DNA from 2 places in the Dickeya chrysanthemi NCPPB 402 genome. Region 2 is predicted to be linked to the other one. Evidence: riboswitches for the same ligand, from Rfam matches in the RefSeq annotation. Region 2 holds a riboswitch; the other holds the start of a gene.
What was found. Region 2 has a riboswitch for thiamine pyrophosphate ahead of DCH402_RS05550 (hydroxyethylthiazole kinase). Riboswitches for the same ligand answer to the same signal wherever they lie in the genome.
Positions count from the first base shown of each region.

Region 1: it holds a riboswitch for thiamine pyrophosphate, as region 2 does, so the genes downstream of both, thiB (thiamine ABC transporter substrate binding subunit) here and DCH402_RS05550 (hydroxyethylthiazole kinase) in region 2, are expected to answer to the same signal.

Region 1 covers NZ_CM001974.1:626,890-631,081, reverse strand. The annotation lists gene sgrT (glucose uptake inhibitor SgrT) at 1-161, opposite strand, end outside; gene sgrR (HTH-type transcriptional regulator SgrR) at 276-1,943, shown strand; TPP riboswitch at 2,000-2,152, shown strand; gene thiB (thiamine ABC transporter substrate binding subunit) at 2,195-3,178, shown strand; gene thiP (thiamine/thiamine pyrophosphate ABC transporter permease ThiP) at 3,154-4,192, shown strand, end outside.
Region 2 covers NZ_CM001974.1:1,209,127-1,213,318, reverse strand. The annotation lists gene trhP (prephenate-dependent tRNA uridine(34) hydroxylase TrhP) at 1-381, shown strand, start outside; gene psiE (phosphate-starvation-inducible protein PsiE) at 567-974, opposite strand; gene thiD (bifunctional hydroxymethylpyrimidine kinase/phosphomethylpyrimidine kinase) at 1,174-1,977, opposite strand; partial or broken gene DCH402_RS05550 (hydroxyethylthiazole kinase) at 1,980-2,279, opposite strand; TPP riboswitch at 2,315-2,411, opposite strand; gene DCH402_RS05545 (VOC family protein) at 2,482-2,901, opposite strand; gene DCH402_RS05540 (DUF3750 domain-containing protein) at 3,149-3,928, opposite strand.

The DNA of each region.
Region 1 (4,192 bases), 580 kb from region 2:
AACCAGCGGCGATACTCTTCCTCATCCATTTCCCGGATCTGCCATTGGGTAACCTGCAACAACAACGCCATTCGTTGTGCGGCGGCGAGTGCGCCCCATCCCCGGCGACAGCCCTGGCAAAGCCAGTAACGATAAAAGCGCAATAACCGGCACATATTCATATTGCTGCCTCCCCTTCACGGCGGTTCACGCACTGAACCATTCACTGACTGAAAGTATCCGCGTAATATAGGGAAAAATATATTGATGACCTTGAGTCGTGGAGTTCCCCTTTTATGTCCTCGCCACGTCTGCAACAGCAGTTCATCCGGCTATGGCAATGCCTGCAGGGTCAGGATACCGACACCACGCTGCAAGAGCTGGCGCTGCTGCTCAACTGCTCCCGCCGCCATGTCCGCTCCCTGCTGAGCGCGATGCAACAACAGGGCTGGCTCACCTGGCAGGCGGAAGCCGGGCGCGGTAAACGCTCGCGCCTCGGCTTTCTCTACACCGGGTTAGCCCTGCAACAGCAGCGGGCTGAAGACCTGCTGGAGCAGGACCGCATCGAACAACTGGTGCAACTGGTGGGCGACAAAGAAACCGTGCGCCAGATGCTGCTGTCACACCTCGGTCGCAGCGTACGGCAAGGGCGCCACCTGCTGCGCATCCTCTATTACCGCCCAATGCATAACCTGTTGCCCGGCAGTGCGTTACGCCGCTCGGAAACCCACATCGCCCGCCAGATATTCAGCGGGCTGACCAGCCTAAATGAGGAAAATGGGGAACTGTTGCCGGATATCGCCCACCACTGGCAGGCGCTGTCGCCGCTGCACTGGCGTTTCTATTTGCGACCGGCCATTCGTTTTCACCATGGCCGGGAACTGACGATGGAGGACGTGATCGCCTCGTTGTCCCGGCTGACTGCGCAGCCGCTGTTCTCACACCTGACCGCTATCTCCTCCCCCACGCCGTTCGTGCTGGATATCCGGCTCAACATGCCGGACAACTGGCTGCCGTGGCTGCTCGGCAGCGTACCGGCGATGATCCTGCCGCAAGAGTGGCAAACGCTGCCGGACTTTATGCGCCAGCCTGTCGGCACCGGGCCGTATCAGGTGGTGCGCAATTCGCCCAACCAATTGAAAATCGCTGCGTTTGACGACTATTTCGGCTACCGGGCGCTGATTGACGAAGTCAGTATCTGGGTACTACCCGATGCGCCGACCATCCCCGCCTGTACCGTCACGCTACAAGGCGACGACACCACGGACAATGAACTGGAGAACCGGCTGGAAGAAGGCTGCTATTTCCTGTTGTTCGACCGCCGCTCGCCGCAGACGGCGGACTCGGAAGTCCGCCACTGGTTGTGTCAGGTACTGAGTCCGGTGGCGATGCTCGCTTTGGCCGACACGCCTTACCAGAGCGACTGGTCCCCCGCTTACGGTTTGTTGCCACGCTGGCATCACAGCCCGCCACGGGCGGTGCGGGAAAAACCAGTCGGCCTGACGCACCTCACCCTCACCTGCTACCGTGACCACCCCGAATACGAAGTGATAAGCGGCATTATGGGCCGCCTGCTGGCATCGCACGGCGTCACGCTGACGCTGCGCAGTCTGGAGTTCGACGCCTGGTGCCAGGGCGACGAAGCCAGCGATCTCTGGCTCGGCAGCGCCAACTTCTACCTGCCGCTGGAATTTTCGCTGTTCGCGATGCTGTACGAACTGCCGTTACTGCGACACTGCCTGGGAGAGGACGAGCTGGAACACACCGCCCATCAGTGGCGTCAAGGCGCCCTGTCGCTGGCGGAGTGGTGCCAGTCGCTGGTCAGCCGCCAGCAACTCCATCCGCTGTTCCATCACTGGTTGCGGTTACAGGGACAAGCCAACATGCGGGGGCTACGCATGAACACGCTGGGCTGGTTCGATTTCAAATCGGCCTGGTTCGCGCCGCCGGACCCAGCATCATGACCGCTTGCCGCTGGTCGTGATGCTTTTCCTGATGTGACAAACACTTTACAATAGCGCTGTTCTCAACGGGGTGCGGCCAACATTCATGTACCAGTCGTCATGCACGAAGAGTCATGCACGAACAACCATGCACGTTTGCGTCGCTGAGAAAATACCCGTCGAACCTGATCCGGTTAATACCGGCGAAGGGATTTGAGACTGCATCCTGCTTGCTCAAAGACCTTTGCCGCCTTCAACAATGGGAGCGCAAAGTGTTAAAGAAATTATTGTCCTGCCTGTTACTGCTGTCCGCCCCTGTATTCGCCAAACCGACTCTGACGGTCTACACCTACGATTCGTTCGCCTCGGAATGGGGCCCCGGCCCGGCTGTCCAAACCGCCTTTGAAAAAGAGTGCGACTGTGAACTGAAATTCGTGGCGCTGGAAGATGGCGTCGCTCTGCTCAACCGCCTGCGTATGGAAGGCAAAAACACCCCGGCGGACGTGGTGCTGGGGCTGGATAATAATCTGGTGCAGGCGGCGGCGCAGACCGGCCTGTTCGCCCCACATGCCGTCAATACCAGCACGCTAACCGTGCCCGGCGGCTGGCGCAACGAGACTTTCCTGCCCTTCGATTACGGCTATTTCGCCTTCGTCTATAACAAAGACAAGCTGAAAAACCCGCCGAAAAGCCTGCATGAGCTGGTGGAAAGCGGCCAGCGGTGGACCGTTATCTATGAAGATCCGCGCACCAGCACGCCGGGTCTGGGGTTGTTGCTGTGGATGCAGAAAGTCTACGGCGAAAAAGCGCCGCAGGCCTGGCAGAAACTGGCGGCCAAAACCGTCACCGTCACCAAAGGCTGGAGCGAAGCCTACGGCTTGTTTCTGAAAGGCGAAGCCGATCTGGTACTGAGCTACACCACCTCACCGGCTTACCACCTCATCGCCGAGAAGAAAGACAACTATGCCGCGGCTAATTTCAGCGAAGGCCACTACCTGCAGGTGGAAGTCGCCGCACAACTGGCCGGCAGTAAAAATCCGCAACTGGCGGCACGCTTTCTGCAATTTATGGTAAGCCCGACCTTCCAGCAGATCATCCCGACCACCAACTGGATGTACCCGGTTGTCAAAACCGAGCTGCCGACGGGCTATAACACCCTGTCTCTGCCGGCTACCGCGCTGGAATTTACCCCGCAGCAGGTGGCGGAACAGCGGGCGAATTGGGTTCAGGCATGGCAACGCGCCGTCAGCCGCTAATTCCAGGTTGGCTATGGCCGGGGCTGCTGGCGGCGGTGCTATTGATTAGCACCGCCGTGCTGGCGTTCGGCGCGCTGTGGCTGGACGCGCCCGCCACGCCCTGGCAGTCGCTGTGGGATGACGGCTACCTGTGGCATGTCGTTCGCTTCAGCTTCTGGCAGGCGCTGCTGTCGGCGTTGCTTTCCACCTTACCCGCGCTGTTTCTGGCGCGGGCATTGTACCGCCGCCGTTTTCCCGGCCATCGCCTGCTGCTGCGCCTGTGCGCAATGACGCTGGTGCTGCCGGTGCTGGTGGCGGTATTCGGCATTCTCAGCGTCTACGGTCGGGAAGGCTGGCTGGCGCGTCTGCTGATGCAGTTCGGTATCGAATACCGTTTTTCGCCTTACGGTTTGCAGGGCATCCTGCTGGCTCACGTCTTTTTTAACCTGCCGTTGGCAACCCGGCTGTTTTTGCAGGCGCTGGAAGGGATTGCCACCGAGCAGCGTCAGTTGGCGGCCCAGCTCGGCCTGCGCGGCTGGCACTTTTTCCGGCTGGTGGAATGGCCGTGGTTGCGCCGCCAGTTGTTGCCCGCCGGCGCGCTGATTTTCATGCTGTGCTTCGCCAGCTTCGCCACCGTGCTGGCGCTGGGCGGCGGTCCGCAAGCCACCACCATCGAACTGGCTATCTATCAGGCGCTCAGCTTTGACTATGACCCGGCGCGCGCCGCTCTGCTGGCGCTGTTGCAGATGGTCTGTTGTCTGGGGCTGGTGTTACTTAGCCAACGGCTCGGTCGGCTGCTGGCAGTAGGCGTCAGCAACCGTCAGCGCTGGCGCGACCCGCAGGACAGCCTGTTCAGCCGGGTTGCCGATACGCTGTTGATTGCGGCAGCGCTGTTGCTGCTGCTGCCGCCGCTGCTGGCCGTCGTGGCGGATGGCCTGAACCGTTCGCTGCCTGACGTGTTGCGCCAGCCCGCACTATGGCAAACGCTCTGGACCTCGCTGCGCATTGCGCTGGCCGCCGGAGCGCTCAGCGTGG
Region 2 (4,192 bases):
GGCCTGGCGCACCGCGGCTATACCGAGGGTTTCCTGCGTCGCCACGTCCACGAGGATTACCAGAATTACGACTACGGTTACTCGGTATCGGACCAGCAACAGTTTGTCGGGGAATTTACCGGCGAGCGCCGCGACGGACTGGCGGAAGTGGCGGTCAAGAACAAGTTTTCCCGCGGCGACAGCGTGGAAATGATGACGCCGGGCGGCAACATCCGGTTCACTATCGATACCCTGCTCAACAAAAAAGGTCAGGCTGTCGATGTCGCGCCGGGCGACGGCCATACCGTGTATCTGCCGGTGCCGGATGACGTTGCACTGGAATACGCGTTATTGCTGCGTAATCTTCCGGGGACCAACACCCGTAATCCACATGCAAAATAACAAAAAGGTGACAACATCGTGCCAATTGTGACTTTTTTTAGAATCAGATCACATCAATGGCATCGCTAACTGGTTATTATTGCAGCGCTGAGAAAATAGAAAACGAAAAATAAGCGTAGTAATGCTACTAGGAACCACCTCCTTGGCCAGCTCAATCTCCCTTGAGCTGGCTTTTTCTTTTCGGGTTATTCCCGCTTCAGGCGTGGGCTATTCACCAGATAGAGCGTGATCACCAGAATCAGGATCGCCCCGGCATAGGTGAAGGTATCCGCCGGGTTTTTATGATCGACAATAATCAGCCGCACGATGGCGGTAATACCGATGTAGATAAAATAGCGCAGCGGGAAGTGATAACCGGACAGAAAATACTTCACGATCAGCGCCAGAAATTCAAAATAGAGAAAGTAAATCACCAGGCTTTCGATCAGCATATACGACGATTCTTTTTCATTGCTGACCAGCAGCACCGTCGCCAAATGCCAGGTTTCCTTGCCCAGAAAAATCACCAGAATCACCGCCAGCATCAACAGGCCGAAATTGAGTATAGTCTGTAACCCCTTGGCAATCATGACCGCACGCGCTGAACCCGCCATGAGCATCTCCCCAACAATATGATTCAGAGAAAAAATACGACTCAGAAAAAAATCTCCTAAAATCCGGTAAGCGTTAACCCTGCCACACAGGCAATAATCTGACGCAGATCACAAAATTACCGGGTCATGAACGGGCTGTCTATGCAATATTTTTTACTATTTATCTGATTTTCTTATCGCTTTGATCAGGCTGCCATCGTCACCACCAGCGGTGAAAATGGTGTACCGGGCCGATACCGTGGCCGACTTCCAGCGAATCCGCCTGTTCCAGCGCCCCTTGCAGATAGGCCCGCGCGGCGGACAGGGTATCCGGCCAGTTGTCATAACGCGGGCGTAACGCCGCCAGCGCTGCCGACAGCGTGCAACCGGTGCCATGCGTATGCCGGGTGTTGATGCGCGGCGCGCTTAACCGCACCGCCTCCGCATCCGGCATGAACAACCAGTCAGGACTTTCCTGGTCACTCAGGTGGCCGCCTTTCATCAGCACCGCCCGGCACCCCATCGCCAACAACCGTTCCCCCTGCCGCCGCATTTCCGACTCGTCGGCCGCCAATGCACACTGCAACAGCGCCGCGGCCTCCGGCAGGTTGGGGGTGATCAACGACACCCGCGGCAACAGCAACCGGCGCACCGCGTCCACTGCCTCCGGCGCCAGTAGCGGATCACCGCTTTTCGCCAGCATCACCGTATCCAGCACCACATAAGGCACCGGGTAACGCAACAGCCGGTCTGCTACCATTTCCACAATATCCGTCTGTGCCAGCATGCCGATTTTCGCGCTGTCAATGCGAACATCGCTCAGTACAGAATCCAGTTGGGCACCGACAAACGCCGGTTCAATGCGGTAGACCGACTGCACGCCGCGGGTATTTTGTGCCACCAGCGCGGTAATCACACTGGTGCCGTATGCTCCCAGTGCCGAGAAGGTTTTCAGGTCAGCCTGAATACCGGCACCACCGCTCGGGTCGGTGCCGGCAATGGTTAGCGCGTTGATGCGTTTCATATCAGCACCCACGACGTACCGGCCTCAATGGCGCTTGCCGCCGCCGCGCGCATCGCCTGCGCACGGTCGGTTTCAAGCATACCCAGATTAATCAGTAGCCCGTCAGCCAGCGCGCTGAACTGCGCCGCTTCACCGGCATCGACCACCATGGCAGGCGAGGCGCCCAGCGCCAACAGCACATTGGCGGTAAACCTCTGCACCCCCTCATTGGTCAGGCAGTGCACCAGCGGTGCGCGCAAACGGAAAGCGTCAAGGGAATCCGCGACGGACGCGGCAGGGAAAAGTACAGGTCGAGTGTTCATAAACCTCCCAACCGGCGTGAAAAGAAGGCGGTACCGGTGGGATACCGTGACTTCCCTACGCTGGCATTATCCAGATCAGGTAATACGGGTTTTTCTCAGCCTTCACGCAGAAGGGCACCCCGAGTCAACGAACACCATTATTGGGAGTATTCACCCAAAAGGTCAATGTTAGAAAAACGCTCTCCGCTCCATCAGGTTGCATTTAAGCGCATAAACGATTACCGGCCAGCGACGGCGCCCGGTGAAACACCGCTTCGATATTGTAGCCATCCGGATCACGGACAAAGGCGGCATAGTAATCAGGGTGATATTGAGTACGCACGCCGGGCTGGCCGTTATCCACCCCGCCCGCCGCTACCGCCGCAGCAAAAAACGCATCCACTTCCGCTCTCGATTCGGCGCTGAAAGCAAAATGCGCCGGTGGGTGCGATGGCACCTCACCCTGAAAAATCCAGAATTCGCCGCCCGGATCGGAAGACAGGCCGTATCCCATCAATACGCCGAAGCTCACGGCGAATTTCATGTCCTTAACCTGTTCGAACCCTAATGGCTTTAACGCCTGCTCATAAAACCGCCGACTGCGACTCAGATCAGACACCGGAATACTCAAATGATCCAGCATGTTCCCTCCTTCTGGCGATTGAATTCTGTGGTTTTCCACTCCGGTTCGCATCACGTTCGCGCAGTGGAATGACCAACATAATCGCGTTGGCGGCGGGAAAAGATGATCCAGATCTATAAGATAATGCCTATTTATTCATTAAAAGTGATTTTTTATCAAATCACTACCACTGTGAAATCACCATCACAGCCCCCCGCTGCGTTTTGCCAGTGGACGGCAACCCACCCAGACGTGGCTGCGTCAGCGTTTATCCTTCATGCGTTGTCGTATTGTCATAGCCCAGGCGGCCGATAAACGGCAAACGCAGCGCAGGCGGGTTGAAATCCAGCCCCAGGTTCGCCCCCAGAATGTTGACTTCAACGCCCTCTTCCACTCCCAGCGTCAGGCCCAGCACACCGAGCAGTGAAACCTGTACACCTCTTCCCGACGGCGGCAATCCCACCGGGTGGGTTAACGAGCGAAAATCCTTACCGATGGCATTCGCCGGCAGGTCCAGTTTCAATTCCGGCACTTCCCGGCCGATATGCGCCATAAAGGTATTGCTATTCGGGCCGGGCCAGGCGTGATAGGTGTGCGGCCAGGGGTAGCGGCTGATCGCCGCTTCTATTTTCGGGATCATGGCGGCGGCACTCGCCCCGCGATGTTCAACCAATAACCGCGGCGTTGAGCCGAACCAGAATCCGTCGGGCACGCTATAGTTACGGCGAATAACCTCATCGCCGCCCCAACCGATCACCTCGTAACGCTGAAAACGGGTTTCCCCCGCTTTTTTGATGATAATCCAGGGGTGAACCGCCACCAGCCCGCGCCAGCCGTAGGTAGGCGCGGTATAAACCTGCACAATCGCAATATTGCTCAGAGCCGCCGGATCCGGCGCGATACCGGCAGAGTCGCGTCGCGCCGTCCAAATACTCTGGCCTGAAACGCTCGCCTTATCCTCACGCCATGTGGCCTGCGCCAGGCTGCGCCCAAATGACAAAATCAACACACCGATAAAAACGACACCCACTACCTTGAGGTAATTCATCGCTTCGGTTTTCTCCTGAATATGCGGGGGAATTTAAAGAAGATTAAGCCTATCGTGCCTCGCTGCCGGACGGCAACAACCGTGGATAAACCTGGCCATCGGGGGTTCATGCATAGTTCATGCATAGTGCTAAAGCAACGTTTATCACCGGTGCCAGCCAGGTTCAGTTCAAAGAAAATAATCATTTTTCATTTTCGCTACTATGAATAAGCGCATTGGATGTGCCATAGCCCGAAAGCACTTACTCTTCCCGAAGGCGGTTTG